DNA from 3 places in the Actinoplanes sp. NPDC048967 genome. Region 3 is predicted to be linked to each of the others. Evidence: riboswitches for the same ligand, from Rfam matches in the RefSeq annotation. Region 3 holds a riboswitch; each other region holds the start of a gene.
The links. A riboswitch is a leader RNA that binds a small molecule or an ion and turns the genes downstream of it on or off. The one in region 3 is predicted to bind cobalamin.
Positions count from the first base shown of each region.

Region 1: another riboswitch for cobalamin. It lies ahead of AB0C12_RS19380 (ribonucleoside-diphosphate reductase subunit alpha); the one in region 3 lies ahead of AB0C12_RS04555 (VWA domain-containing protein).
Region 2: another riboswitch for cobalamin. It lies ahead of bluB (5,6-dimethylbenzimidazole synthase); the one in region 3 lies ahead of AB0C12_RS04555 (VWA domain-containing protein).

Region 1 covers NZ_JBEZFL010000004.1:351,016-361,143, reverse strand. Annotated here, with positions in the region: gene AB0C12_RS19395 (bifunctional pyridoxamine 5'-phosphate oxidase family protein/GNAT family N-acetyltransferase) at 1-746, opposite strand, end outside; gene AB0C12_RS19390 (aminotransferase class I/II-fold pyridoxal phosphate-dependent enzyme) at 794-2,140, shown strand; gene AB0C12_RS19385 (ribonucleotide-diphosphate reductase subunit beta) at 2,224-3,219, opposite strand; gene AB0C12_RS19380 (ribonucleoside-diphosphate reductase subunit alpha) at 3,220-5,610, opposite strand; cobalamin riboswitch at 5,742-5,954, opposite strand; gene AB0C12_RS19375 (UdgX family uracil-DNA binding protein) at 6,068-6,730, shown strand; gene AB0C12_RS19370 (GNAT family N-acetyltransferase) at 6,702-7,403, opposite strand; gene AB0C12_RS19365 (DUF3046 domain-containing protein) at 7,476-7,676, shown strand; gene recA (recombinase RecA) at 7,874-8,920, shown strand; gene AB0C12_RS19355 (regulatory protein RecX) at 9,365-10,128, shown strand, end outside.
Region 2 covers NZ_JBEZFL010000001.1:37,379-47,506, forward strand. Annotated here, with positions in the region: gene AB0C12_RS00165 (ferredoxin reductase) at 1-645, shown strand, start outside; gene AB0C12_RS00170 (acyl-CoA desaturase) at 696-1,907, shown strand; gene AB0C12_RS00175 (D-arabinono-1,4-lactone oxidase) at 1,931-3,175, shown strand; cobalamin riboswitch at 3,212-3,416, shown strand; gene bluB (5,6-dimethylbenzimidazole synthase) at 3,452-4,078, shown strand; gene AB0C12_RS00185 (ester cyclase) at 4,287-4,691, opposite strand; gene AB0C12_RS00190 (hypothetical protein) at 4,772-5,812, opposite strand; gene AB0C12_RS00195 (cation:dicarboxylase symporter family transporter) at 5,995-7,395, opposite strand; gene AB0C12_RS00200 (sensor histidine kinase) at 7,489-9,063, shown strand; gene AB0C12_RS00205 (response regulator) at 9,060-9,743, shown strand; gene AB0C12_RS00210 (transglycosylase domain-containing protein) at 9,755-10,128, opposite strand, start outside.
Region 3 covers NZ_JBEZFL010000001.1:957,376-967,503, reverse strand. Annotated here, with positions in the region: gene AB0C12_RS04565 (hypothetical protein) at 1-1,077, shown strand, start outside; gene AB0C12_RS04560 (gluconokinase) at 1,176-2,747, shown strand; cobalamin riboswitch at 2,876-3,004, shown strand; gene AB0C12_RS04555 (VWA domain-containing protein) at 3,035-5,242, shown strand; gene cobO (cob(I)yrinic acid a,c-diamide adenosyltransferase) at 5,481-6,080, shown strand; gene AB0C12_RS04545 (cobyrinate a,c-diamide synthase) at 6,074-7,450, shown strand; gene AB0C12_RS04540 (helix-turn-helix domain-containing protein) at 7,780-8,355, opposite strand; gene AB0C12_RS04535 (hypothetical protein) at 8,490-8,783, shown strand; gene AB0C12_RS04530 (methyltransferase domain-containing protein) at 8,783-9,631, shown strand; gene AB0C12_RS04525 (cobalamin biosynthesis protein) at 9,937-10,128, shown strand, end outside.

The sequences.
Region 1 (10,128 bases), on a different contig from region 3:
TCATCGCTGATCGCCGCCAGCAAGCCGTCCGCGTGACCGGGGGCCAGCGGCTCCAACGCGACATGTCGACCGCGCATCGGCGCCGCGAGGTGCCACGGCGAGGCCGGCCCCGGCAGGTACGCGGGCGGCGGACCGCTGACTCCGGCGTCCGGCTCCGGCGGGCCGGCGACTCGCCGGAGGGGCAGCACGCCGGCCCAGTGCGGCAGCGACAGATCCTCCGGGTCGTCCACGACGCCACCGGTGCGCGCTCGCACGGACACTTCGACGAGAGGTAGCGCCAGCACGGTGGTCGTCGCCAGCTCACGTGCCGTCGGCGGCCTGCTCGCCGCGCTGCGGCCGTGGCCTATCCGCTCCACCAGCGCGTCCATTGCCGCGCGCTTCTCCGACATGTCAGTGACCGGCCTGGCGTTGCCGTGCACCACGACCGATCGGTAGTTCGCGCTGTGGTGGAACTGGGAGCGCGCATAGACGATGCCGTCGAGCAGCGTCACCGACACGGCAACCGGCACGCCGTCGCCTCGTGCCTGCAAGCCCAGCCGGCCGCCCGTGGAAGCGTGCAGATACAACGTGTCCTCGACGCGGACGTGCAGCGTGGGCAGCACCCGTGGCTCACCCTCGACCACGAAGGCGACGGAACAGTCGTACGCCTCGTCCAGGATGGCGTGGGCCTTCTCGCGTTCGTAGTGCATCCGGTCGCGATTGCGGGTGGCCGTGGTCCGATCGGTGGGCTGATAGAGGTCGGTCACGGAAACCCTCCTTGCCAACGGGCCTGTACTAGTACAGAATCTGTCTTGTGTCAGCACAGTATCAGGTCACCGGATCCAGCGCCGCCTCGATTTCCGCGAGCATCGAGGCGGGGGTCCGCCTCGGCGACTGGGCCTGGGGTGATCGCCTCCCGCCCATCCGGGTTCTCGCCGACAGCCTGCATGTCAGCCCGGCCACCGTGTCCAAGGCCTACCAGGAGCTGCGCCAGCGCGGCATCGTCGAGTCCGTGGGTCGCCAGGGCACCCGCATCCGGGCCCGGCCGGCTGTGGCCAGCCCGCGCTCCGCGCTGCGGCTGCCGGTGCCGGCGGGCGCGCTCGACCTGTCGGCCGGCGACCCCGACACCCGGCTGCTGCCGTCCCTGGGCCGGCACCTGCGCTCAGTGTCCGATGAGGTCGGTCCACCCATGGGGTACGCGGCAGCCGGCGCGATGCCCGAGCTCATCGACGCGGCCCGGCCCCGCCTCGCCGCTGACGGAGTGCCGGTCGACGATGCCGCCATCACTGTCACCAACGGCACTCTCGACGCCATCGAGCGACTGCTGACAGCGCATCTGCGCCCGGGTGACCCGGTCGCCGTCGAGGATCCCGGCTGGGCCAATCTGCTCGACCTCCTGGGCGCGCTGGGCCTGACCGCAGTGCCGGTCGCGGTCGACGACGAGGGCCCGCTGCCTGACCGGCTCGCTGCCGCGTTGAAAGGAGGGGCGCGCGCCGTCGTGATCACGGCTCGCGCGCAGAATCCCACCGGCGCCGCGGTCACCGCCGGCCGTGCGACAGAGCTGCGTGCGGTCCTGAGCAGCAACCCCGAAGTGCTCCTGATCGAGGATGACCACGCCGCCGAGCTGGCCGGCGTGCCCTTGCACTGCCTCGGCGGAGCGACGCAGTCGTGGGCCTTCGTCCGATCGGCCTCGAAGCCCTACGGACCCGATCTGCGCATCGCCGTCATGGCCGGGGACGAGGCGACCATCGCGCGCGTGGTCGGCCGCATGCGTATCGGAGCCGGCTGGGTGTCCACAGTGCTGCAAAGACTGCTGCTGAGACTATGGCACGACGAGGAGACCGAGGCCCGGATCGCCGCGGCGGGTGCGGACTACGACCGTCGCCGCCGTGCACTGCGCGAGGCGCTGGCGGTGCGCGGAGTGCGGGCGCGGGGTGCCACCGGCATCAACGTCTGGGTCAACGTCGAGGACGAGACCCGCATGGTGACAACCCTGCGCGACGCGGGCTATGCGGTCGCCCCGGGTTCCCTGTTCCGCATGGAGGCACCGCCGGGCGTCCGGATGACGGTCAGCCCGATCGACGACGACGCCATCGAAGCCCTGGCCGACCAGGTCGCCGCCGCAGCCCATCCGGCCGCTGTGCCCACCGCCTCACGATGACTGCCTGCTTCGGGCTCGGTCGGCGGGAACGCGCCGGCACTGCCGTCCGCAATACAGCGAACGACAGTGCACGGCGCCGGCGATCAGAAGTCGTCGTCGAAGCTCACGGACCCGCTGATGCCGACCTGATAGGCCGACACCCGGCGCTCGAAGAAGTTCGAGAGCTCCTGCACGTCCTGCAGTTCCATGAAGGCGAACGGGTTCTGCGAACCGTAGGCCGGGGCGATGCCGAGCTGCGCCAGCCGACGGTCCGCCACGTGCTGGAGGTATTCGCGCATATCGGCCGGCGACATGCCGGAGACGCCCTGCTCCAGCAGGTCCGCCGCAAACTGCACCTCACACTCGACGGCTTCCGCCAGCATGTCGCGAACCTGTTGCTCCATCTTCTCGTCGAAGAGATCCGGTTCCTCCGCGCGCACCTGCTCGACCACGTCGAAGGCGAAGGCCATGTGCATCGACTCGTCGCGGAAGACCCAGTTCGTACCCGAGGCGAGGCCGTGCAGCAGCCCGCGCGACCGCAGGTAGTAGACGTAGGCGAAAGCGCCGTAGAAGAACAGGCCCTCGATGCACGCGGCGAAGCAGATGACGTTGAGCAGGAACGCCCGCCGGTCGTCCTTGGTCCGCAGCTCCCGCAGTTCGAAGACCGAGTCGATCCACCGGAAGCAGAATTCGGCCTTGCGGGCGATCGACGGGATGTTCTCCACCGCGTCGAAGGCCGCGGCCCGCTCCGCGTCGTCGGGCACGTAGGTGTCCAGCAGGTTCAGATAGAACTGGACGTGCACGGCCTCCTCGAAGAGCTGCCGCGACAGATAGAGCCGTCCCTCCGGGGAGTTGACGTGCTGGTAGAGATTCAGCACCAGGTTGTTGGCGACGATCGTGTCGCCCGTGGCGAAGAAGGCGACCAGGCGGCTGACCAGGTGCTGCTCCGCGGGCGACAGCTTGGCCAGATCGGCGAGGTCGGAGTGCAGGTCGACCTCCTCGACGGTCCAGGTGTTCTTGATCGCGTCCTTGAAACGGTCGAAGAAGTGCGGGTACTTCATCGGCCGCAGGGTCAGGTCCATTCCGGGATCCAGCAACATCTACTGACACGCCTCACACGACTCGGGGTTCTCCAGGGAGCAGGCCACTGCCTCGTCATCGCCGACCGGCGCCGGTATGGTCGGCGCGACGGCCACGGTCGCCTGCTGGATGCGCGTCGCCGGCCGCGAACGCAGGTAGTAGGTGGTCTTCAAGCCGGCCTTCCACGCGTAGAGATACATCGACGAGACTTTGCCGATGGTCGGCGCGCTCATGAAGAGGTTCAGCGACTGCGACTGGTCCACGTAGGGCGCCCGGGCCGCGGCCACATCGATGAGCGCCTTCTGCGGCAGTTCCCATGCCGTGCGAAAGAGCTCCCGGACGTCGGCAGGCAGCGCGGAGATGCCCTGCACCGAGCCCTCGGCGCGCTTGATCTGCTCGCGGACGGCTGCGGTCCAGAGGCTGCGCGCCTTCAGTTCCCGTACCAGATAGGTGTTGATCTGCAGAAACTCGCCGCTCAGCGTCTCACGCTTGAAGAGGTTGCTGACCTGCGGCTCGATGCACTCGTAACAGCCGGCGATGGAGGCGATCGTCGCCGTCGGCGCGATCGCGATCAGCAGCGAGTTCCGCAGCCCGCTGGTCGCGATCCGCTGCCGCACCGCCGCCCACCGGGCGGTCTGCGTCGGCGTCACTCGCCAGAGATCCGGTTGCAGGTCGCCGCCGGCCGCTCTGGTCTGCGGGTACGCCGGGTGTGCGCCCCACCGTTCAGCAAGTTCGGCCGAGCTCTCCAGCGCGGTCAGGTAGATCTCCTCGGCGACCCGCGTGCTCAGCTCCCGCGCCGCAGCAGAGTCGAAGGGCAGCCTCAGCGCGAAGAACGCGTCCTGCAGGCCCATCAGCCCGAGCCCGACCGGACGCCACCGCGGGTTGCTGGTCGCGGCCTCGGTGCTCGGGTAGTAGTTGATGTCGATGACGCGGTCCAGGAAGACGACCGCCGTCCGCACCGTCGCCCGCAGCTTCTCCCAGTCCACGTCGTCGCCGTTCAGATGCCCGGCGAGGTTGACCGAGCCCAGATTGCAGACGGCCGTCTCGTCGTCCGAGCTGACTTCCAGGATCTCCGTGCACAGATTCGACAAGTGAATGGTGTTGCCCGGCACGCCGGTCTGATTGCTCAGCCGGTTCGACGGATCCTTGAAGGTCATCCAGCCGTTGCCGGTCTGTGCCAGGGTGCGCATCATCCGGCCGTACAGATCGCGTGCCTTGACCTGACGGACGACAGACCCGGCGGCCTCGGCGGCCCGATAGGCCGCGTCAAAATCGGCACCCCAGAGATCAGGCAGCGACGGTACGGCCGACGGGTCGATCAGCGACCACATCTCGTCCGCCTCGACCCGGCGCATGAACTCGTCGGGGATCCAGTTGGCCAGGTTCAGGTTGTGCGTCCGGCGGGCGTCCTCGCCGGTGTTGTCACGCAGCTCGAGGAATTCCTCGATATCCGGGTGCCACGGCTCGAGATAGACACAGGCTGCGCCCCTGCGCCGGCCGCCCTGATTGACGGCGGCCACACTGGCGTCGAGCGTGCGCAGGAACGGCACGATGCCGTTGGACTGCCCGTTCGTGCCGCGGATCAGCGCGCCGCGCCCGCGGATTCGCGACCACGAGATGCCGATGCCGCCGGCGAACTTCGACAGTCGCGCCACCTGCTGATACCGCTCGTAGATCGAGTCCAGCTCGTCCTTCGGCGAGTCGACCAGGAAGCACGACGACATCTGAGTGTGCCGGGTGCCGGAGTTGAAGAGCGTCGGCGAGCTCGGCAGGTAGGCCAGCGACGACATCAGCCGGTAGAACGCGATCGCCTCACCGGCGTTGGTCGACAGGCCGCAGGCGACCCGCAGCAGCCAGTACTGCGGCGTCTCCACGACCAGCCGCGACTGCGGATGACGCAGCAGGTAGCGGTCGGCGACGGTCCGCAACCCGAAGTACTCGAAACGCAGATCGCCGGCCGGGTCCACGGCATCGTCGAGCTTGCGGGCGTTCCTGGCCACGAAAGCAGCCGTCGCGTCCCCGATCAGCCCCTCCGCGTGGCCGTGCGCGATGGCCTGGCTGAAGCTGGCGACGCCCTGCCCGCGCACCTCCTTGTCGATGAAGGCCGCCAGCAACCGGGCCGCCAGTCGCGAGTATTGCGGCTCCTCGCCGATCAGCTCCGCGGCCGTCTGGATCGACAGCTTGTCCAGCTCCGCGGTGGTCGCGCCGTCGTAGAGCCCGCTGATGGTCTTGGTCGCCACCCGCAGCGGATCCACCTCGTTCAGGTCGGCGACCCAGCGCTCGACCGCCCGCACGATCTTGTTGACGTCGACCGACTCGGTCTCACCATTGCGCTTGCGCACCTGCATCGCGTGCCGGCGTTGCTCCGGCACGGCCGGATCGTACGCAGTCTTGTCCTGCGTGACCGTCATGAACTCTCTCTCCTCGCGAGCCCGTTGGCGGAACGGTCTTCGGGCGCGCAGGAGGACGCCGGTGGACGCGGCTGTGCGCGTACACCTGAAGTGGCGTCGGCCGTCCCACGCGGCCTCGGACCGCCGCACGCGAAAGCGTGCGGCGCGCTGGCAGGTCTTCGGACTCGCGGGCCTGACCGTTGCCGGTCGCCTAGTGGCCGTCGCTTCCCGGGCCCGGGCCCAGTGCTTGATGACGGCGGTCGTTCCCGCTCACCGCTGCGGGGGCAGTCCCGGTTTCTCACCGGGTTCCCTCTTGCCTCGCGCCGTCCTGGAGGGACGGGCGAACCAGCTGCGAGCAACACCATATCTAGGTGCGACAGCCGATGTACAACACCACATGTCGTGTCGGCGTGTCGGATCTTGCTCGATCAGGTGAGCCTGTGCGCGTGGACCGGACGCGACGGGGTAGAACGGGTGCATGGCTACGACGCAAGCCCCGCCCGGTGCGCAGGAATTCATCCCCGCCGACGCGAAGAGCCTCGACGAGCTCAAAGCGGCGGCGCCCGGCTGCCGCGGATGCGAACTCTACGAGGACGCCACCCAGGTGGTCTTCGGCCGCGGCGCGGAACATGCGCGGCTGGTTCTGGTGGGGGAGCAGCCCGGCGACATCGAGGACCAGCAGGGCCTGCCCTTCGTGGGGCCGGCCGGCCGCCTGCTTCGCGACGCGGTGGGCGACGCGGGCATCGATCCGTCGATCATCTATCTGACCAACACCGTGAAGCACTTCCGCTTCGAGCTGCGGGGCAAGCGGCGCATCCACCAGACTCCGGGCCCGGCGCACATCACGGCCTGCCGGCCGTGGCTGGTCGCCGAGTTCTCGCAGCTGAAGCCCGATCTGGTGGTGGCGCTCGGGGCCACCGCGGCCAAGGCCCTGTTCGGACCGTCGTTCCGGGTCACCAGGTCACGCGGCGAATTGCTGCCCTGGCCGGCGTCGGCGCAGCGCCCACAGGACTTCCCGGTCGCCGAGTCGCGGGCGCTGGCCACGATCCACCCGTCCGCGGTGCTGCGGGCCGACGACCGGGACGCCGCCTACAACGGCCTGGTCGACGACCTCAAGGTCGCGGCGACAGTCCTGGGCTGACCGGTACGCGCAACGACACGTTCACGTTGTCCTTGCGCCGCACGAAGCCGATCGCTGTGAACAGGTGGTCGGCGGCAGTGTTGGCCGCCATGGTGTGCAAGAACGGTCGGTCACCGCGCTCATAGATCTCGGCTGCGACCGCGAGCACCAGCCGGGCCGCCAGGCCGCGACCGCGATAGCCGGGATCGGTGCAGACCGCGCTGATCTCACTCCAGCCCGGCGGCCTGATCCGCTCGCCGGCCATCGCCACCAGAGCACCCCCGTGTCGGATGCCGAGGTAAGTGCCCAGCTCGATCGTGCGCGGCCGGAACGGCCCCGGTCCGGTCCGGCGCACAAGATCGATCATCTCGGGGACGTCGGTCGCGGTCAGAACGACGGCCTCCGGATCCGGTACGGCCCGCACGGTTGCATCCACCAGTTGCCGCGTGGCGCTGGTGCCCCGGACCTCCCAGCCCAGGTCGTGTGGCGGATTCGCCGTGATCGACAGCTCGGTGCCGGGACCGGCCAGCATCGCCAGGTCGTGCCAGCAGCGAGGATCGGCGGGGTCCTCGAGAGCGAAGAACGGCGCCACGTCGGGGTGGTAGCGAGCGGCCCGGCCGACGATGCCGGCGAACCGCGCGTGCGGGCCGGTGAGGGCGGCCCAGCTCGGCCGGTCGAGAACGTCCACAGTCACCAGCACATAGTGATGTGTGTCTCAGCGTGCCGTCGAGCAGGGCCGGCAAGACGCCGCGGGTAGGCTTTTCCCGTGCGGTTGACAGACTTCTGGGGGCGCCTCGAACAGGCCTTCGGCCCCGCTTATGCGCGGAGTCTCGCCGCGGATCAGAGTTTTGCGGCACTCGACGGGCGCACCATTAACGAATCCATAGCTCAGGGTGTGGAGACGGTTACTATCTGGCGTGCGGTGGTTTCCGCGTACCCCGATCGGGTGCCTGCCAGGCTGCGCTGACCCCTTTTTCGTACGCTTGTTCTGGCGTGTCGCTCGTATTCGTACACCTGTTCGGCTATTGTCCTCAGCGGCGCGGTCATCCACAGGGCACGGCCGGGCACCGGTTTTTGTCAGACCCTAGGTCTAGCGTGACTCGCGTGGTGAACAGAAGCTCTTCGGCGAAGACGCCCGGAAAGTCGAATACAGGGGTGGCGGACATGGTGGCAGGACCTGATCGGGACAAGGCGCTAGACCTTGCTCTCGCGCAGATCGACAAGCAGTTCGGCAAGGGTTCGGTGATGCGCCTCGGGGAACGACCCGTCATCCAGATGGCCGTCATCCCCACCGGCTCCATCGCCCTCGACATCGCGCTCGGCGTCGGCGGCCTGCCGCGCGGCCGGGTCATCGAGGTCTACGGACCGGAGTCCAGCGGTAAGACGACGGTGGCCCTGCACGCGGTGGCCAACGCCCAGCGCAACGGCGGCATCGCGGCGTTCATCGACGCGGAGCACGCGCTCGACCCGGAGTACGCCCGCGCTCTCGGTGTCGACACCGACGCACTGCTGGTGTCGCAGCCCGACACGGGTGAGCAGGCGCTCGAGATCGCGGACATGCTGATCCGCTCCGGCGCGCTCGACATCATCGTCATCGACTCGGTGGCCGCGCTCGTGCCGCGCGCCGAGATCGAGGGCGAGATGGGCGACAGCCACGTGGGTCTGCAGGCCCGCCTGATGAGCCAGGCGCTCCGCAAGATCACCGGTATCCTCAACAACTCGGGCACGACCGCGATCTTCATCAACCAGCTCCGCGAGAAGATCGGCGTCATGTTCGGCTCGCCCGAGACCACGACCGGTGGCCGGGCCCTGAAGTTCTACTCGTCGGTGCGCCTCGACGTGCGCCGCATCGAGAGCCTCAAGGACGGCACGGACGTGGTGGGCAACCGCACCCGCGTCAAGGTCGTGAAGAACAAGGTCGCCGCGCCGTTCAAGCAGGCCGAGTTCGACATCATGTACGGCAAGGGCATCTCCCGCGAGGGCTCGCTGATCGACGTCGGCGTCGAGCAGAGCATCGTGCGCAAGTCCGGCGCCTGGTACACGTACGACGGTGACCAGCTGGGCCAGGGCAAGGAAAAGGCGCGCGAGTTCTTGAAGGAGAACCCGGACGTCGCGGCCGAGATCGAGAAGAAGATCCTGGAGAAACTCGGCGTGGGCCAGACCACCGGCGACGCCGCCGGCGGCCCGGAGCTGCCCCCGGTCGACTTCTGACCGATCGAACGCCGCCGCCACGGTTCGCCGAACCCGGCCCGCAAGGGCCGGGTTCACCCCGCAATCCGAACGCCAGTAGGCCGATCGTCGGCGTGGCCGGTGGGCCGGATGCAGGCGTGGCCGGTGGGTCGATCGTCGGCGTGGCCGGTGGGCCGGATGCAGGCGTGGCCGGTGGGCCGGATGCAGGCGTGGCCGGTGGGTCGATCGCCGGAGCGGCCGGCAGACGGGGTGCGGGTGGTCTACTTGACGCTGGCGGACCCCGGCGCAGGCATGACCGGTCGGCTGGCCGGCGAGGTCGCTGAGGGGTGCGGCATGCGGCAGGGGGTTGCGGCATGTCGACGTCCTAACTTGCTGCCGCGTCCGATGTCAGGGCGAGTTTCTGGCCGCGTGTCGTCGTCTACGCGCGAGCCGGATACCAAGTTTGTGGCGGAGCGGAGCTGAGGCATGGCCGGTCGACGTGGGGCAAGGTCCGGGCGCGGTTGGGACGCGATTCCGCCTCGGCCCGCGCAGGACGATTCGCCCGGCGGTGAGCCCGGTTCTGAGGACCCGGAACGCGGCTCACCCGGGAGCCGCCGCCGCTCGTCGGGTGGTTCTTCGTCCGGCGCTTTCGGCTCGTCCGGGAGCCGTGCGTTCGGCAGCGGTAATCGCTCCGCATCCGGCGGCGGGCGTTCCGGAAGTGGTGGCGGTGGCCGTGCCGGGAAGGACGGTTCCGAGCGTCCTCCTGAGCCTCCGCGGAGCGAGTCCGAGGTGGCCCGCGACATCTGCCTCCGGCAGCTCGCCGTGCGGCCGCGCACGCGGGCCGAGCTGGCGAAGACGCTGGCCCGCAAGGAGATCTCCGAGGAGGTGATCGCCGAGGTCCTCGACCGCTACGACGAGGTCGGGATCATCGACGACGCCGCGTTCGCGCGGATGTGGGTGTCGACCCGGCACCAGGGCCGCGGACTGGCCCGCCGGGCGCTGGCCAACGAGCTGCGCCAGCACGGAGTCGAGTCCGAAGTGGCCACCGAAGCCCTGGAAACGCTGGACGACGAGGCCGAGGCGACCACAGCGCGCGCCCTGGTCGACCGCAAGCTGCGTTCGGCTCGGGGTACGCCTGATCAGGTGTTCCGCCGGCTCGTGGGCATGCTGGCCCGCAAAGGTTACCCGGCCGGCGTGGCCATCCAGGCGGTCAAGGAAGCACTCGCCGCGCGCGACGAGGAAGCCGCTGA
Region 2 (10,128 bases), 920 kb from region 3:
GTCCGCCCGGCCAAGGTGCTGTTCGTGACCGCCGGCAGCGGCATCACCCCGGTGATGGGCATCCTGCGCAGCGCCCTGCACGAGCTGAAGGACGTCGTGGTCGTGCACTCGGCGCGGGAACGCGAGGCCGTCGTCTTCGGCGACGAGCTGCGTACGCTGGCCGCCGCGGGCCGGATCCGCTTCGTCGAGCGGCACACCGCCACCGCCGGCCGGATCGCCCCACCGGAGCTGGCCACCCTGGTCCCCGACCTGGCCGAGCGGCACACCTGGGCCTGCGGGCCCAACGAGATGCTGGACGACCTGGGCGCGCATTTCGCCGAGGCCGGCATCACCCGGCTGCACGTCGAACGGTTCCGCCCGACCGTCATCGCCACCGGTGACGGCGGCAAGGTCACCTTCGGCCGCACCGGCACGGTCGTCGACGCCGACGGCAGCACGCCGCTGCTGGAGGCCGGCGAGGCCGCGGGTGTGCTGATGCCGTCCGGCTGCCGGATGGGCATCTGCTTCAGCTGCGTGCTGCCGATGACCGAGGGCGCCGTGCGCGACCTACGCGACGGCTCGATCACCACGGCCGTCGAAGGCGACAACGTCCTGGTGCAGACCTGCGTGTCGGCCGCCGCCGGCAACTGTCACCTGGACCACTGAGACTCCGCTCCCGCTCCAGCTTCAGCTTCACAAGGAAACCGAGGACTGCCGTGACCACTCTGCAGCGCAAGCCGAAGAACCCGATCGCGCACCTGACCGCCGAGGACATCGAGGCCATCGGCCGCGAGCTGGACGCCCTGCGCGACGAGATCGTGGCCAGCCGCGGCGAACGCGACGCCCGGTACATCCGCAGGGTGATCACCACCCAGCGCCGGCTCGAGCTGGCCAGCCGCGCGGTCCTGCTCGTGTCGATCTTCCCGCCGGCCTGGCTGCTCGGCACGGCCGGCCTGTCGGTCGCCAAGATCCTCGAGAACATGGAGATCGGGCACAACGTCATGCACGGCCAGTGGGACTGGATGCGGGACCCGAAGATCCACTCGACCACCTGGGAGTGGGACAACGCCTCGCCGTCGGAGCAGTGGAAGCACTCGCACAACGAGCTGCACCACACGTACACCAACGTGATCGGCAAGGACAACGACCTCGGCTACGGCATCATGCGCGTCGACGAGCAGCAGCGCTGGAGCCCGATCCATCTCGGTCAGCCGCTCTGGAACTTCGTCAACGCCTGCTTCTTCGAGTACGGCATCGCCGCGTACGACCTGGAGCTGGGCAAGAACCTCAAGACCAAGAAGCGCCGCCAGTCGCCGCAGTTCAAGGAGCGGCTCAAGCAGGTCCGCCGCAAGATCGGCAAGCAGATCCTGAAGGACTACGGCGTGCACCCGGCCCTGTCCGCGCTGACCGGCTCCTGGCTGACCACGATCGCCGCCAACGCGACGGCCAACCTGGTCCGCAACCTGTGGACCCACTCGGTGATCATGTGCGGTCACTTCCCGGAGGGCGTGGAGACCTTCGAGCGCACCTCGATCGAGGGCGAGACCCGCGGCGAGTGGTACCTGCGCCAGATGCTCGGCTCGGCCAACATCGACGGCAACCGGGCGATGCACATCATGACCGGCAACCTGTCGTACCAGATCGAGCACCACCTGTTCCCGGATCTGCCCAGCAACCGGTACCAGGAGATCGCGCCGCAGATCCGCGACCTGTTCCAGCGCTACGGGCTCTCGTACACCAGCGGCTCGCTGCCCCGGCAGGTCGGCTCGGCCTGGTACAAGGTCTTCCGGCTCTCGCTGCCCAACCGCGGCGAGGCCAAGGCCCTCGCCGACGGCCCGCGCCCGGCCAGCGGCCGCAAGGCGAAGGCGACCCGCTGGCAGCGCCCGGCCGCCGAGACCCAGACCGAGCCGGTGGCTGTGAACTCCTGACCCGTACGGCCTAGGCTGGTCCGGTGAGCAACGTGGTGACCAACTGGGCCGGCAACATCACCTTCGGCGCCCGCCGGCTGCACCGGCCGGCGGCGCTGCCGGAGCTGCAGGAGATCGTCCGGGCCGGCGGCCCGCTGCGCGTGCTGGGCAGCGGGCACTCCTTCAACCGGATGGCCGACACGACCGGCGACCTGATCAGCCTGATCGGCCTGCCCCGCGTCGTGGAGATCGCCGAGGACCGCCGGACGGTCCGGGTCGACGGCGGCATCCGGTACGGCGAACTCGTCGACCGCCTCGACGCGGCGGGCCTGGCGGTGCACAACATGGCCTCGCTCCCGCACATCTCGGTGGCCGGCGCGGTCACCACGGCGACTCATGGCTCGGGCGTCCGCAACGGCAACCTGGCCACCTCGGTAGCGGCGATCGAGCTGATCCGCGGCGACGGCGAACTGGTGACCCTGCGCCGCGGCGACGAAGACTTCCCCGGCGCGGTGGTGGGCCTGGGCGCCCTCGGCGTGGTGACCGCGCTGACGCTGGACGTGGTGCCGGCGTTCGAGCTCCGCCAGTACGTCTACGACGACCTGCCCCGGGCGTCACTGGAGCAGCACCTGCCGGAGATCCTCGCGGCCGGCTACAGCGTCAGCCTGTTTACCAACTGGCAGTCCGGGGACATCAACCACGCCTGGTTCAAGCGTACGGACGAGCTGCCGGAAGGCCCGCTCTTCGGCGCCCGCCCGGCCGACGGGAAGCGCCACCCGGTGCCCGGCGTGGCCGCGGACAACAGCACCGACCAGTTCGGCGTTCCGGGCCCGTGGCACGCCCGGCTGCCGCATTTCAAGATGGAGTTCACCCCCAGCACCGGCGCGGAGCTGCAGTCGGAGTGGATGGTGCCGTTCGACCGCGCCCTGGAGGCGATCGACGCGGTGGCCCGGGTCCGGGAGAAGATCGTCCCGGTGCTGCAGGTGAACGAGATCCGTACGGTGGCGGCGGACAACCTCTGGCTGAGCATGAACTACGAGCGCGACAGCCTCGGCCTGCACTTCACCTGGATCGCCGACACGGCGGCGGTCCTGCCGGCCGTGGCGGCGCTGGAGGAGCAGCTCGCGCCGCTGGAGGCCCGCCCCCACTGGGGCAAGGTCTTCACCCAGGACCCGGCGACGGTCCGCAGCCGCTACCCCCGCTTCGCCGACTTCCAGGCCCTGGTCACCAAGTACGACCCCCAGGGCACCTTCCGCAACCCCTGGCTCGACGACATCCTGGGCCACTGACCCGCGGCCGTCGGCCATGGCGGTAGCGTGTCGTCCGGCACGAACTTGTTGCGAGGTGCCCCGCCCACGGGTGGGGAGAATCGGGAAGCCGGTGCGAATCCGGCACGGGCCCGCCGCGGTGACCGGGGAGCTGCCGCCCACGCGCACCCTGGTGCGCAGCCACTGGCCGGACGGCTGGGAAGGCGGGCGGTGAGGCGCTGATCCGGGAGTCCGAAGACCGGCCTCGCGTCGATGACCCCGGCCGGCCCGGGGCACGAGCGCAGCGGGAGCCTGCCCATGATCCACGACCTGTACGAGACCATCAGCCGCCGCCGCGATGTCCGGGGCCAGTTCACCGGTGCGCCGGTCCCCGACGACGTCCTGGACCGGATCCTCACAGCCGCGCACGAGGCGCCCAGCGTCGGGCTGTCGCAGCCGTGGGACTTCATCCTGGTCCGCGACCGCGAACTCCGGCAGACGTTCCACCGGCACGTGCACACCGAACGCGAGACCTTCGCCGCCACCCTCGACGGTGACGCCGCGCGGCGGTTCGCAAGCATCAAGATCGACGGGGTTCTGGAGTCGACGCTGTCGGTCGTGGTGACCTACGACGCCGCGCGGGGTGGGCCCGCGGTGCTGGGGCGGCACGCGATTGCGGACGCCGGGCTCTATTCGGTGTGCCTGGCCATCCAGAACCTGTGGCTGGCGGCCACCGCCGAAGGACTGGGCGTCGGGTGGGTGTCCTTCTACCGCGAGGACTTCCTGTGCGGCCTCCTGGGCATCCCGGACTCGGTGCGGCCGGTCGCCTGGCTGTGCCTGGGCCCGGTCAGCCACCTCGAGGACGTGCCGGATCTGGAACGGCACGGCTGGCGGCAACGCCGGCCCTTGCAACTGGCTCTGCACACGGACCGCTGGGGCGGCTGAGCCGGACCGGCTCGGTCCGGGCCGGGCATGGCCGGCCGAGCCGGGCGCGGCGGACCGGGCCGGGCCGAGCCCGGCGTGATCGGCCGAGCCCGACGTGATCGGCCGAGCCCGACGTGATCGGCCGAGCCCGACGTGATCGGCCGAGCCCGACGTGATCGGCCGAGCCCGACGTGGCGGGCCGAGCCGGGCGGCGGACGAAAGCCCCGGCTCAGGCCGGGGTGATCCGGCCGCCGATCTGCTGGGCCACCTCGAGGTCGTTGCCCTCGAACCAGCTCTCGGCCACCTTGCCCCCGGCCAGCCGGAAGATGATGATCCCGGTCTCCCGCACCCGCTGGTCGTCCGGCGGCAGGTCCAGATACCCGCCCCGGTAGGTCGACCGGATCGTGTACCGCACCACCAGCCGGTCCCCGCTGACGATCACGTCCTCCAGCACCGGTTCCTGGTCGGCGAACGCCGCCGGGTACCAGCGCAGCCACGTCGTGAAGGCGGCCAGGTCGCCGCTGCCGCCCGGTCCGTGCGCCACGAAGTCTTCGGTGACCAGGCCGGTCAGCCGTTGTTCGTCCCCCGTGCGGCACATGGCGAACCACGCGCACGCGATCTCCGTCGCTTCCATGCATCAATTTCTATGCCATGGCGACCTTCGGCGCATTGCGGACCGGCGGCCGGGGCAAACCCCGGCCGCCGGCTGCGCCGTCAGTCCGTGACGGTCGGCGCGGTCCGCGCGGCCTCGCGCAGGTCGGCCTTCTCCGCCGTGTACGGGTTGTACGCGTACGCCCGCGCCAGCTCCCCCGGCACAGTGAAGTACTCGGCGGACAGCTTCGCCGGGTCCGTGGCGATCTCCCCGCGACCCGGCAGATCGTCGCCGTCGTCCCAGCCCCACGGCGCGTTGGCCGAGTTGGTGCCGCACGAGTACGTGCCCACGCCGCAGCCGCCCGAGGTGTCACCGGCGAAAGTGCCCAGGTTGGCGTACAGGTCGGGGTTGTCCCGCTGGGCCCACAGGCCGCCCGCCGCGAAGATGTCGATCAGCTCGTAGCGGACGTCGCGGTCGTTGGTGCTGCTCGGTGTCTCACCCTCGGCCGCCGGGTAGTAGACGAGTCCGTCGCCGTTGATGGCGTACTGCGGGTACGCCTTGAGGCCGTGACCCTGGACCTCCTGCGCGGTGACGGGGTGCTGGAACGAGTCGTGCGGTGAGGACTGCATCTGCAGCGTGCCGTCGACCGTTTCCCGGCCGGTGGTCCAGGTGCTGCCGCTGGGTGTGTACGAGTAGAAGCTCGTGTGCGCGACGGTGACCGCGGAGCGCAGCACCCCGTACGGGGAGCCGTCCTTCTGGATCGCCAGCAGGACGCCCTCGCCGTCGTTCTCGTGCTCGGTCTCGAAGAACGGGTGGTCGACCCAGTCGCGGGGGTGGAAGAAGAAGTAGGTGACGTACCAGTGGGTGCTGGTCTCCGCCACCGAGTAGTACGCCGCCGCCGAGAACGACGCGCCGGACTCGGCTGCGCGGTCCCAGTTGTTGCGGCCGTTCCAGTCGCCGTCGAAGTCCACTCTGGTCAGGTAGTCGGCCTTGCCGCCCAGGGCATGGCTGCCGGTGGCGTCGACGTCCTGGTAGTGGATGGGTGCCCAGCGCAGAGCCAGGTCGGCCCGGCTGATCGCCGCGCCGGCGGGTGCCGGTGCCGCGAGCCCGATGGATGCCAGCGCCACCGACAGCGCGGCCGCGATTCTGCCCCTACCGACCATGTGTGCCCACCTTCACCGAATGGATAGACCACGGGCAATGTATGGGTCTCACGGTGGTGGATACGTGGCCGAGCCGCAACGCCCGGATGGCCGCGGACCGAAGAGTCGGCACGGCACCACCCCGCCGCGCCCGGGGCAGTCGAGTTGGGCGCGGCGGAGTGGCGGATCAGGGTGCCGCGGGGTCAGGCGGGTGCGCCCGCGGCGACAGTGGACGGCGGGGCGGCGGGCGGCGGGGTGGCCGCCGGGGGCGGGTCGTCGTGCTCGTCGAGCATCGTCGCCTCGTCGAACGGGTCCTCCCCGGCCAGCACGCGCTGGGCCCGGTCCCGGTCGAACTCGCTGGTCCAGGTGCCGATCAGCACGGTGGCGACCGCGTTGCCGGCGAAGTTGGTCAGGGCCCGCGCCTCGGACATGAACCGGTCGATGCCGACGATCAGGCCGACGCCGTCGAGCAGTTCCGGGCGGTGGCTCTGCAGGCCGCCGGCCAGCGTGGCCAGGCCCGCGCCGGTGACGCCGGCCGCGCCCTTGGAGGCGATGATCATGAAGACCAGCAGCGAGATCTGCTCGCTGACCGACAGCGGGTCGCCGACCGCCTGGGCGACGAACAGCGAGGCCATGGTGAGGTAGATGGCCGTGCCGTCCAGGTTGAAGGAGTACCCGGTCGGCACGGTGATCCCGACGACCGGCTTGCTGACGCCGACGTGCTCCATCTTGGCGATCAGCCGGGGCAGCGCCGACTCCGACGACGAGGTCGAGACGATCAGCAGGAACTCACGGCCGAGGTAGCGCAGCAGCTTGAGCAGGTTGATCCGGGCCACCAGCCACAGCAGGGTACCGAGGATGACGAACACGAAGATGGCGCAGGTGGCGTAGAAGCCCAGCATGATCTGGGCCAGGCTCTTGAGGGCGTCGACGCCGGTCGCGCCGACCACCGCCGCCATCGCGCCGAACGCGCCGATCGGGGCCAGCCACATGATCATCGCGAGGACCTTGAAGACCAGCCGCTGCAAGACGGTGACCGCTCGCAGCACCGGCTCGCCGCGTGGGCCCATCGATTGCAGGGCGAAGCCGACCAGCAGGGCCACCAACAGCGTCTGCAGCACCTGGCCCTCGGTCAGCGCCGAGAACAGCGAGGTCGGGATGATGCCGAGGATGAAGTCGGCCGTGCCCTCGCTCGCCGAGTCACCGACCGCCTTCTGGCCGGCCTCGGCGACCGAGGCGTCCAGGTTGAGGCCGGACCCGGGGTGGATCAGGTTGCCGACGACCAGGCCGATGGCCAGGGCCACGGTCGACATCATCAGGAAGTAGCCGAGCGCGAGCCCGCCGACCTTGCCGACCTTCGCGGCCTGGCGGACGGAACCGACACCCAGCACGATGGTGCAGAAGATGACCGGGCTGATCATCATCTTGATGAGGTTGACGAAGCCGGTGCCGATCGGGCGCAGTTCGACCGCGAAGTCGGGCACGAGGAAACCGACGGCGATGCCGAGGATGACGGCGACGATCACCGCCAGATACAGGTAGTGGGTGCGGTCCCGCTTCGCCCCTGGGGTCGGGGCGGGCGGGGCGGGGCTCTGACTCTCCATGCCGCAGACTGTGTCCTGGGTCTCACCCCCGGGGCACCATTGCGTTCATTCTGTTCACCGCGGCGAAACGCGACGACGACTGGGAACACGCCGATGAGACGACGCTGGAGCATCGCCGGGCAGCTGTTCGCGTTGCAGGTGCTGGTCGTCAGCCTGCTCGTGGCCGGCGGCACCACCGGCGCGGTGCTGCTGGCCCGCAAGGACGCCCACGACGCCGCGGTCGAGGAGGTCAGCGCCGTCGCGGAGACCATCGCCCGCTCCCCCCTGGTGGCTGACGCGTTGCGCTCGCCGCGGCCCAGTGCCGTGCTGCAGCCGTACGCGGAAGCCACCCGGATCGCCACCGGGACCGACTTCGTCGTGGTGATGGCCACCGACCGCACCCGGTACACCCACCGCAACCCCGACCTGATCGGGCAGAAGTTCGCCGGCACGGTGGCCGGCGCCCTGGCCGGCGGCACGGTCGTGGAGCAGTACCGGGGCAGTCTCGGCGAGTCCGTGCGCACCGTGGTGCCGGTGCGCGCGGCCGACGGCACCGTCATGGGCCTGGTCTCGGTCGGTATCACCACCAAGGAGATCAACCGTAAGCTGCTGGGCCAGGCACCCACGGTCGCGCTGGCCACGGTGGCCGCGCTGCTGCTGGCCGCGGCCGGGGCCTGGCTGCTCAGCCGGCGGCTGCGCCGGCAGACACACGGGCTGGGCCCGGCCGAGATGACCCGGATGTACGAGTACTACGACGCGGTGCTGCACGCCGTACGGGAGGGGCTGGTGGTGGTCGACCGGGACGGCCGGGTGGCCCTGATCAACGACGAGGGCCGGCGGCTGCTCGGCCTCGGCCAGGACGCGCGCACCGACCGCCGCGTCGACGAGCTGGAGCTGCCCGCCGAGGCCGCGGCCCTGCTGACGTCGCGCCGCACCACGGTCGACGAGCCGGTGCTGGCCGGTGACCGGGTGCTGGTGGCCAGCCAGCGCGAGACCCGGTTCGAGGGCCGCATCCTGGGCACGGTGCTGACCCTGCGCGACCACACCGAGCTGCGGGCGCTGACCGGGGAGCTGGACTCGGTGCGCGGGCTCACCGAGGCGTTGCAGTCGCAGGCGCACGAGGCCGCCAATCGCCTGCACACCGTGCTGACCCTGGTCGAGCTGGGCCGCACCGACGAGGCGATCCGGCTGGCCACCGACGAGCTGGCGCTGGCCCAGCAGCTCACCGACCAGGTGGTCGGCGCGCTCACCGAGCCGGCCCTGGCGGCCCTGCTGCTGGGTAAGTCGGCCCAGGCCAGCGAGCGCGGAGTGGAGCTGACGGTGGACGAGTCGTCCCGGCTGGAGGGCGAGCCGCTGCCGAGCCGGGATCTGCTCACCGTCGTCGGCAACCTGGTCGACAACGCCCTGGAGGCGGTCGCGGCCGCGCCGCCGCCGCGCCGGGTGCGGGTGCTGGTCCGCGAGCAGGACGCCGCGGTGCTGGTCCGGGTCACCGACACCGGTCCGGGCCTGTCCGCCGACCAGGCCGCGGCGGCCTTCCGCCGCGGCTGGACCACCAAGGACGGGCCGGGCCACGGGGTCGGGCTCGCTCTGGTCCGCCAGGTCACCGAGCGGTACGGCGGCAGCTACGACGTCACCCCGGCGACCGGTGGCGGCGCGGTGCTGACCGTTCGGCTGCCGGTGCCGTCATGACCGCGATCCGGGTGCTCGTGGTCGACGACGAGCCGTTGATCGCCGACGCACACCGGGCGTACACCGAGCGGATCGAGGGTTTCGAGGTCGTCGCCGTCGCGCACTCCGCCCGCGACGCGATGGCCGCGCTGCGGGCCGGCCCGGTCGACCTGGTGCTGCTGGACCTGAACCTGCCGGACAAGCACGGCCTGGAGGTCGCCCGGGCGTTGCGGGCGGCCGGCAGCGGCACGGACGTGCTGGCCGTGACCTCGGCCCGGGACATCGCGATGGTCCGCGCCGCCGTGGCTCTCGGCGTGACGCACTACCTGCTCAAGCCGTTCACCTTCGCGGCGTTCCGCGACAAGCTCGACGGCTACGCGCGCTACCGCAGCCAGCTGCGCGACACCGGGGAGGTCGCCGCCCAGCACGAGATCGACCGGGTGCTGGCCACGCTGCGCGGCGCCCCGCAGGACTCACTGCCCAAGGGCCTGGACGCCCGTACCCTCGATCTGGTCCTGGCCGCGCTGCGGGCGGTGACCGGCCCCGCCGGGCTCTCCGCCGCCGAGGTCGCCGGCAGCATCGGGGCGTCGCGGGTCACCGCGCGCCGCTACCTGGAGCACCTGGCCGACGCCGGCCGGGTCGTCCGCAGCTCCCGCTACGGCGGCCCGGGCCGGCCGGAGGTCGAATACCGGCCGGCCTGATCCTTCTCTCGTCAGCCGGGTTTCTTGAACTCCTCCTGCGGCTTGCCGTCCATGTAGTCGGCCACGGTGCGGTAGACCGCCGGGTTCACGATGCCGTGCGACATCCGGTCGGTGTGCCCGGCCCAGTCCGGGTTGACCAGGTAACCGGCCACCACCAGCTGCTGGGTGCCGACCACCAGCGCGGCGGTCTTGTCGGCGTCGGTCGTACCGGTCTTGCCGAAGATCGGGTGGCCGACGACGCGGCGCGCGTTCGCCTCGGTGGCCCCGCCGCAGTTGCCGAGCTGCGCGCGGTCGCCGACCGGGCAGCGGGCCGCGTCCAGCGCCTTGCGGGCGACGTCCTTGCTGGTCGCCCGGTTGCACTTGGGCTGGCCGATGTCGCTCTTCT
Region 3 (10,128 bases):
GGCGGCGGAACGCCGGTCGCCTCGCCGCTGCTCGACCACCCGACCCGGGGCGACCTCAAGCGCGACACCGCCTTCCTCGACGACGTCCGCACCGCCTGGCGGCACCACCTCGGCGGCCTGCCGGTACGCGGTGAGCCGCACGTCGCGTGGGCCGGCCTGGCCCCGCTCTACGCCGGGATCGCGGTCGTCGCTCAGCGGACGCCGCAGCGGGTCTCGTCCCCGATCGGCCAGATCAGCTACGGTCTGACCGGCTTCGTCGAGCAGACCCGGGACGGGCTGCGAGTCATGTCGCTGGAGGAGATGCTCACCGGCGCCACCAACTCCGCGGCAGTCCTGCTCGGCCCGGACCACAACGTGCTGATGGTCCTCGACGACGGCCGCGGCATCGGGTACTCGCCGGCCCTCGCCTACACCGAGCAGGGCAGGATCAGCCGTACTTTCACGCCGTTCGACTTCCGGCTGCACGACGGCGTGGCCTTCGGGGCCACCCCGCAGTCGCAGACCCTGGTCCGGGTGGCGCTGCGCGCGGGCCGGCCCGATTCCCGGGGCGACCGCTCGGTCGGCCTGGCCAACCTCTCCCAGCTGGTGGCGGACACCGGTCGCGGGGCGCCACCGGCCGGCACCGCACGCCGGGCACGGTTGCTGGCCGGGCCCGCGTTCGAGGCGGACGACAAGTGGGACCTGTCCGGGCGCGACGGCTACGACGACCCGTACGGCTACCGGATCACGCCGCCGCCCGCCGGCACCTGGATCCTGCGGGGCACCACCGCCGACGGCCGCCGGTTCGTCGTGCAGACCCTGACCAGCACCGACGACCGCGTACGCCTGTTCCTGTCGCTGGGCACCCCGGAGCCGGTGCTGCGCGGCTTCCCGGACCCCGCGGCGCCCCTGCCGGTGCAGGTGCGGCTGCCCGACGGCCAGGGCGTCGTGGTCGCCGCCCCGGGCCGATTGCGTTACCGCGTGGCCGGGCGCACGTGGCTACCGATCAGCGGCGACGCGGCGCTGCTGCCCGCCGCGGCCGACGAGGTCGAGGTGACCACCGCGCGCGGACAGGCAGTCCGGGTGCGACTCGCCTAAGGTCGGGGACAGATGTCCGGTCTCGCCGCCGCTCGGCTCTGCCGCGGGCTTGAGGTGCGTGGTGATCGGGCATGTCTGTCGGCGATCAGGGAGGCTGCATGGACGTCGTCATCGGTGTCGACACCGGGACCACCGCGACCAAGGCCATCGCCGCCGGGCCGACGGGTGAGGTGCGCGCGATGGCCAGCGTGCACTACCCGCTGTCGGTGCCCGGCCCGGGCCAGGCCGAACTCGACCCCGCGAAGCTGCGCGACGCCGCGATCGAAGCTCTGACCACCGTGGCCAAGGAGTCCCAGGAGCGCGGTGACCGGGTCATCGCCGTGAGCCTCAGCGCCTTCCTGCACGCGCTGGTCCCGATGAACGCCGACGGCACGGCCCGCGGTCCGCTGATCACCTGGGCGGACAACCGGGCCGCCGGGCAGAGCGAGCGGATCGTGGCGTCCGGCCGGGCGAAGGACCTCCAGGCCCGCACCGGTACGCCGGTGCACCCGATGTCCCCGCTGACCAAACTCGCCTGGTGGGGCGCCACCGACCCGGCCGTCCTCCGGGACACCCCGCGCTGGGGCGGCGTCAAGGAGATCGTCCTGGCCGGCCTCGCGGACGAGGGCTTCCTGCTGGACCTGTCGGTCGCCTCCGGCACCGGCATGTACGACATCCACCAGCGGCGCTGGGACCCCGAGGCCCTGGAGCTGGCCGGGATCCCGGAGAGCCGGCTGGCCGAGGTCGTGCCGACGACCCGGCAGCTGCGGCTCAAGCGGGAGGTGGCGGTCGCCGCCGGGCTCCCGCCGGAGCTGCCCCTGATCATCGGGGCCGCCGACGGACCGCTGGCCAACCTGGGCGTGGGCGCGACGCCGGTCGGCGTGGCGGCCGTGTCCCTGGGCACCAGCGGCGCCCTGCGCACCGTCGTGCACGGCCCGACCGCGGACAAGGCGGGCCGGCTGTTCTGCTACGCGCTGACCGAGGACCGCTGGGTGGTCGGCGGCGCGATCAACAACGCCGGATCCGTGGTCCGCTGGGCCGGCCAGACCTTCGCGGGCGGCTTCGACCGGCCGACCGCCGAGGGCGAGGACGCCGACGTCCGCGACGCGGCCCTGCTGACCGAGGCGGCCGGGGTGGCGCCGGGCAGCGAGGGGCTGCTCTGCCTGCCGTACCTGCTGGGCGAGCGGGCGCCGTGGTGGCGCGGGGGGATGCGCGGGGCGTACATCGGCCTGCGCCGCGAGCACGGCCGGGCCCACCTGGTCCGGGCCGCGGTCGAGGGGGTGTGCCAGCAGCTGGCGCTGGTCCGCGACACGTTCGCCGACGAGGGCATCGCGATGACCGAGGTCCGGGCCACCGGCGGGGCGGTCGCCTCGGAGCTGTGGGTCGGCATCCTGGCCGCGGCGCTGGACCTGCCGGTGGCGATCGCCGACACGCCGGAGGGGACGGCGCTGGGCGCCTGCCTGCTGGCCCGGCACGCGCTGGGCGAGCTGCCCGACCTGGACGAGGCGGCGGCGCTGGTGGCGATCACCGAGCACGAACGGCCGGACCCGAAGAACGCCGACCTGTACCGGCGGATGCGGCCGCTGGTGGAGCAGTCGGCTCTGGCGGTCACCGATGTGCTCAAGGAGCTGGACAAGCTGGCTCCCGAGCCGCTGCCCGACACGGAGAAGGCCCTGCCGGGCGTCGGCTGAGCGGCTCGCGCCCCGGCCGTTCTCGCCGTGCTCGGCCGGCCGCGGCCTTGTCGCCGCTCGCCGTTCGGCCCGGTGGCGGCCCGGACCGGGGTGAGGATGCCCACGCGGCCCCGCGTTGACGGCGTGCCGGGCCGTGAGAAAGAGTGGCTCGCGAGCGGCAGTGGAGGAACCCGGTGGGAGACCGGGACGGTCCCGCCACTGTGACCGGGGTTCGTCCCCGGAAGTCAGGAGACTCCGGCCGCTCGTACCTTCCACACGCGGGCGCGGACCCGCGGAAAGGACCGGGCGTGACGCCGTACCCGTTCTCTGCCGTCGTCGGCCTCGACGACCTGCGGCTCGCGCTGCTGCTGACCGCTGTGTCCCCGGCCGTCGGCGGGGTCCTGGTCCGCGGCGAGAAGGGCACGGCCAAGTCGACGGTCGTCCGTGCCCTCGCCACCCTGCTGCCCGAGGTCGACGTGGTCCGCGGCTGCCGCTTCGCCTGTGATCCCGCGGCGCCCGACCCCGGCTGCCCCGACGGGCCGCACGAGCCCGGCGCGCCGCACGGCCACCGCCCCGCCACGCTGGTCGAGCTGCCCGTCGGGGCCACCGAGGACCGGGTCGTCGGCACCCTGGACATCCAGCGTGCGCTCGCCGACGGCGTCAAGGCGTACGAGCCGGGTCTGCTCGCTGCGGCCCACCGCGGCGCCCTCTATGTCGACGAGGTCAACCTGCTGCCGGACCACCTGGTGGATCTGCTGCTCGACGCGGCGGCGATGGGCCGCGCCCACGTCGAGCGCGACGGGGTGTCGGTCAAGCACGCGGCCCGGTTCCTGCTGGTCGGCACGATGAACCCCGAGGAGGGCGAACCGCGCCCGCAGCTGGTCGACCGGTTCGGCCTGGTCGTGACGGTTGCCGCCCCGCGCGAGGCGAAGCTGCGGGCCGAGGTGGTCCGGCGCCGGCTGGCGTACGAGGCCGGCCCGGAGGCGTTCGCGGCCCGGTTCGCGGCCGACGAGAAAGCCCTGGCCGAGCGGATCCTGACGGCTCGGGAGCGGGTGCCGTTCGTGCGGCTGCCGGACGCCGAGCTGGACCGGATCGCCCGGGTGTGCCTGGCCTACGGTGTCGACGGGATGCGTGCGGACATCGTCGTGGCGCGGTGTGCGGTGGCTTTGGCGGCGTGGCACGGTCGCGATCGGGTGACGGCTGAGGACATTCGGGACGCGGCGCGGCTCGCGTTGCCGCATCGCCGTCGCAAGGACCCGCTCGATCCGCCGGGCACTGATGAGGAACGGCTGGAAGAGGCGCTGGACCAGGCTGCTCAGGATGACCCGGACGAGGATCCGCCGCCCGGTGACGGTCCTGACGGGCCGGATGCCGGTGGCCCCGATTCTGGCGGGCCTGATTCTGGTGGTCCGGATTCCGGCGGTTCCGGCGCCGGCGCGCCGGACTCCGGCGCTCCCAGCTCCGGCGGACCCGGCTCCGGTGGCCCGGAGGGTTCCGGTGGGCCTCGGCGGACTGCCGAGCCTTCCGGCCCGGTTGAGCAGGCTCCGGGGGATGCCGGCGCTGAGGCGCCGGCCGATGAGCAGCGCAAGGTGAGCGGGGGTGCGGCGGCCCAGTCGGGTGCCGCCTACCGGCCGCGGACGTTGCGGATCTCTGCTCGTGGAGAGGGCGGGCATGCCGGGCGGCGGTCGCCGGCGTTCGCGCGGCGTGGGCGGGTGGTCGGCTCGCGGATCCCGCGCGGCAAGCTCGCCGGAGCGCCGCATCTGCCGGCTACTTTGCGGGCTGCCATCCACCGCGGTGCCGCCGCCGTGCCGCTACCAGGCCCTCGGCTCACCGCGCCGGGTGCGCAGGACGGCCGGGCACTTGACCACACGCTTGTTCCCAGTCCCGCCGGCTCCGCTCATCCGGCGGGCAGGCGGGCCGCGGCCGAGCGGCGGATCGGGTTGGTGCAGCCGCGTGACCTGAGGGAGGCCGTGCACGTCGGGCGTGAGGCCAACCTGGTGCTGTTCGTCGTGGACGCGTCCGGGTCGATGGCCGCGAGGAAGAGGATGACCGTCGTCAAGACCGCGGTGCTGTCACTGCTGCGGGACGCGTACCAACGGCGGGACCGGATCGGCATGATCACCTTCCGGGGGTCGGCCGCGGATCAGGTGCTGCCGCCCACGTCGAGCCACGAGGTCGGGGTGCTGCGGCTCGCCGGGTTGCGTACCGGTGGGCGTACCCCGCTGGCCGCCGGCCTGCGCGCCGCGGCCGCGACCATCGCCACCGAGCGCCGCCGCGACCCGCGCCGGCGGCCGCTGCTGATCATCGTCACCGACGGGCGCGCGACCAGCGGGCCGGATCCCGTGCTGGTCGCGCCGGCGTTGGCCGGCGTGGCGGCGGTGGTCGTCGACTGCGAGGCCGGGCCGATCCGGCTGGGTCTGGCCCGGCGGCTGGCCGCCGCCCTCGGCGCCGACATCATGCCGCTCGATGCGCTGGCCGCCGACCCGACCTCGACCCCGCTGGGGAGGGCCGCGTGATGCTCCCTCCCGCAGCTGCCCCGGTTTCTGCGGGCGTCCCGTTGGTTTCTGCGGGCGTCCCGTCGGTTTCCGTGGGCGTCCCGTCGGTCTTTGCGGGCGTCCCGTCGGTCTTTGCGGGCGTCCCGTCGGTTTCCGTGGTCGCCCGGCGGGTGCCCGCGATGGTCTCGCGGGTTTCCGCCCCGGCCTTGTGGCCGGGACGTCGTCGCGTGTCGTTCATCTCGCTGAGGAAGGCTGCCTGATGCCGCAGGGACAGGTCACCACCGTGCCGCAGGACGGACTCACCACGCGGCAGCGGCGCCGGCAGGCTGTGCTCGCCGTCCACACCGGACACGGCAAGGGGAAGTCGACCGCCGCGTTCGGGATGGCTCTGCGGGCGTGGAGTGCCGGCTGGTCCATCGGTGTCTTCCAGTTCGTGAAGTCCGAGAAGTGGCGGGTCGGCGAGGAGGCCGCGCTCAAGGCTCTGGGGCAGACCGGCGGGCCGAGCGTGGCCTGGCACAAGATGGGTGAGGGCTGGTCCTGGATCCAGCGGGCCGGCACCGAACGCGATCACGCCGCCGAGGCAGCCGAGGGCTGGGCGCAGATCAAGCGGGACCTGGCTGCCGAGACCCACAAGTTCTATGTGCTCGACGAGTTCACGTACCCGATGAAGTGGGGTTGGGTCGATGTCGCCGACGTCGTCGCGACCCTCGCGGAGCGGCCCGGCACCCAGCACGTGGTGATCACCGGCCGGGACGCGCACCCGGACCTGCTCGCCGCGGCCGACCTGGTCACCGAGATGACGAAGGTCAAGCATCCGATGGACGCCGGCCGCAAGGGACAGCAGGGCATCGAATGGTGAACATCCCGCGCGTGGTCATCGCCGCGCCGGCCTCCGGGCACGGCAAGACGACGGTGGCCACCGGGCTGCTCGCCGCGTTCGCCGCGCGGGGCCTGAGCGTGGCGCCGTTCAAGGTCGGCCCGGACTACATCGATCCCGGCTATCACGCGCTCGCGGCGGGCCGGCCCGGACGCAACCTCGACCCGGTGATGGTCGGCGAGGACCTGATCGGGCCCCTGTTCGCGCACGGTTCGGCGGGCACCGACCTGGCCGTCGTCGAGGGCGTGATGGGGCTCTACGACGGGCGTACCGGTGCGGGCGACACCGGATCGACCGCGCACGTCGCCGGCCTGCTCGACGCGCCGGTCATCCTGGTCGTCGACGCCGCCGCGCAGGGCCGGTCGGTGGCCGCGCTGGTGCACGGCTTCCGCAGCTTCGGCAACGTCCGCCTGGCCGGCGTGATCCTGAACCGGGTGGGCTCGGACCGGCACGAGTCGATCCTGCGCGAGGCATGCGAGGAGGTGGGCACGCCGGTCCTGGGCGCGATGCGCCGGGCGGATGCCGTCGCGGCGCCGTCCCGCCACCTCGGCCTGGTGCCCGCGGCCGAGCGCCGCACCGAGGCCACCACATCGGTCGCCGCCCTGGCGTCGCTGGTCACGGCGTCGGTCGACCTCGACGCGGTGCTGGCCGTCGCCCGCACCGCACCGCCGCTGACGGCGACGCCGTGGACCCCGCAGGCCGCGGACCCGGTGCCGGGCCGCCCGGTGGTCGCCATCGCGGGCGGACCGGCGTTCACTTTCGCGTACGCGGAAACAGCCGAACTCCTGGCCGGCGCGGGCGCGGAGGTCGTGACGGTCGACCCGCTCCGCGACGAAGCCCTGCCGGAGGGAACGCGCGCGCTGGTCGTCGGCGGCGGTTTCCCGGAGGTGTACGCGGCGGAACTGTCCGCGAACGAACCCCTGCGCCTGGCCGTGGCGTCACTGGCGGCGGTGGGCATGCCGATCGCGGCGGAATGCGCCGGGTTGCTGTGGCTGTGCCGAACTTTGGACGGCGCGCCGATGTGCGGGGTGCTGGACGCTGACGCTTCGATGACGCCGTCGTTGACACTCGGGTACCGGGACGCGGTTGCGCTCACGGACAGTCCGTTGTTCCCGGCGGGGTCGCGGATCACGGGTCATGAATTCCACCGGACGATGGTGCATCCGCGGTCGGGGTTGTTGCTGGAGCCGGCTGGGGGAGCGGCTTGGGCCTGGCGGGGGGCTGATCCGGAGGGGTTCGCCACGGGGAACCTGCATGCCTCGTATCTGCATCTGCATTGGGCCGCGGCGCCGGCTGTCGCACGGCGGGTGGTGGCACAGGCGGCTGCAGTCGGGTCGATCACGGTGTCGTGATTCCTGCGCGGTGGTTGGTGGCGCAGGCGGCTGCGGCCAGGTCGATCGTGGTGTTGTGATTTCTGCGCGGTGGGTGGTTGTGCAGGCGGCTGCGGCCAGGTCGATCGTGGTGTTGTGATTTCTGCGCGGTGGGTGGTTGTGCAGGCGGCCGTGGTCAGGTGGACCGCGGTGCCGTGATTTCTGCGCGGGTGTTGGGCTCGGCACCGGCAGGTAGGGAAATCTTCGGGCCGGCGCACCGCCTGCCGGCGATCTGCTGATCCGCGCTGGGCCAGGATCCTAGGAAGTTCAGCGCGATGTGGCGGAAGTCCTGGGCCGCGATGCCGCCGGCGCTACAGCGGTGTTGTCAGGATCGCCCCGGCTACGGTGTCGACGTACCACCGCTGGAACTCGTCGCTCGTCCAGCCGCGTTCGCGGACCAGCCGGTCGTAGTTGCGGACGTCCTGGGCCAGCCACAACACGTCGGCGACCTGGTCAGGGTGCAGGTCGTCCCGCAGCTCGCCGGTCGCGGCCAGGTCCGCGGCGAACATTGTCATGCCGCGCTGCCGGTCCTCGAGGTTCTTTCGCCACACCGCGGCCGCGTCCGGGTCCGCGGTGGCGGCTCCGGCCAGCGCCAGCATCACCTGCGCCTGGCGCTCGTGGGTCTCGGCGAGGTGGCGGGCGAAGCGAACGAGCCGGGCCCGTGCCCCGCTGAGCGCACGGATCTCCGCGACGAACGCCCGGTCCGGCAGGGCCACCGGCGCGTCGTCACCGGCGATCGTGACGTCGACCAGCTCCGAGAGCAGCTGCCGCTTGCTGCCGAACACCGCATAGAGCGTCTGGACAGCCACCCCGGCTTCGGTGGCCACGGTGGTGAGCCGGGTCGCCGCATAGCCGGGGTCGACGAACAACTTGGCCGCAGCATCCAAGATCGCCCGTCGTGTCTGCCGCGCTTGTTCCTGTCGTCGAGCTGACGTGTAAGTCCTGCCGCCGGTCACCGGTTCAGTGTAGTAATCTATTCGATAGAGCTTCACTCTATTCAACGGTCGAGAGGGTGTACGCGATGCCGTTCGGTGTGGTGCAGGAGATGCCGGGAGTCAGCGAAGCGGAGTACCGCCAGGTCGAGAAGCACCTGGGTCCGGACCGGCCGCCGGGCCTGCTGGCCCACGTCGCCGGGCCGAGCGACGTCGGCTGGCGCATCATCAACATCTGGGCGGATGAGGCGGCGTTCCGCGCGTTCCAGTCGCAACGCCTGGTCCGCGCCGCGGGTCTCGCCGCGCAGGAGGACGGTTTCGATCCTACGAAAGCCGCCTCGTTCAGCTCGCTGAGCGTCGACGGCGCCGAGATGCCGTTCTGATGGCAGGCGCGGCGCAGCTGCGGGCCCGCAATGCGAGCTTCTGGGAACAGGCCGCGCCCGGCTGGATCCGGCATGCCGAGCGGCAGGACGAATTCGGCCGTCCGCTGGGCGCGGCGGCGATCGAGCGACTGCGCGCGGCCCCCGGTGAGCGGGTGCTGGACGTCGGTTGCGGCTGCGGCGGTACGACGGCTGAGCTCGCGGCGGCAGTCGGGCCTACCGGCGTCGCCGTAGGCGTCGATCTGTCCGAGGCGATGGTGGCGGCCGCGCGACACCGGTTCTCGCAGCCGCGCTTCCTGGCGGGCGACATCGAGACGATGGGTGCGGTGCCGGGAGCGCCGTTCGACGCGGCGTACTCCCGGATGACCGTGATGGTCCTGGCCGATCCGGTCGCCGGCCTCACCACGATCGCGCAGTCCCTGCGTCCTGGTGGTCGGTTCGCCGCAACGGTCTTCCGGGACGCCGGGACCGTCCCGTGGCTGCCGGCTGCCGTGCTGGGTGCTGCTCCGCATGTGGGAGATCTGCCGCCGCTGCCGCTCGGGAACGAGCCGGGGCCGTTCGCCTTCGCGGATCCCGCACGGATCGAGCGCCTGCTCACGGCCGCAGGCTTCGGCACTGTGGTGATCGAGCCGCGCGACGTCACGCTGAACCCGCCGGACGAGCCGGACGCGGTCGCTGAGTGGTTGATCGAGATCGGGCCGGCCGGTGCCGCCTACCGGGAGGCCGCTGCTCCGGCGCAGGCGTCGGCCAGGTCGGGTGCGGCGCGAATGCTCGAACGCTTCCGTACTCATGGTGTCGGCTACCGTCTCCCGGCTGGTATCTGGCTCGTGTCCGCGGAGCTCGGCGGTTGACCCCCGTCCCCGTCGGGACTGTGGCCGTGCCTCGATCGGCTGTCGGGAGGAGTCCGGCGACCGGTCCGCAGGACTCCTCCTCTGGAACGCCGGACCGTCGTTTGCGTGGGCCATACGGCCGTCGATCGGGGCGGCGGTATCCGTCGTCCGGTCGTCCGGTCGTCCGGTCGTCCGGTCGTCCGGTCGTACTGACGTGTGGACCGGCGTGCCGGCATCGATGCGGACCTGAGAGCCGCCGGGTCATGCGGCCACTCGAACCCCCACGCTGTCCCACGAACAGGATGGCGCTGGCGTACGGTCCGGAGGTGAGCGTGACGGGCAGCCTGGTCCTCGGCCTCGGGGCACGAGCCGGCGTATCCGAAGAAGAGCTGGCTGCGGCGATCGACGCCGCGCTGCGGCAAGCCGGTCTGGGACCCGCCCGGATCAACGCCCTGGCCACGCTGGATCGGCGGGCCGCTGAGGTCGGCATCCGAGCCGTCGCCCAGAGATACGGCTGG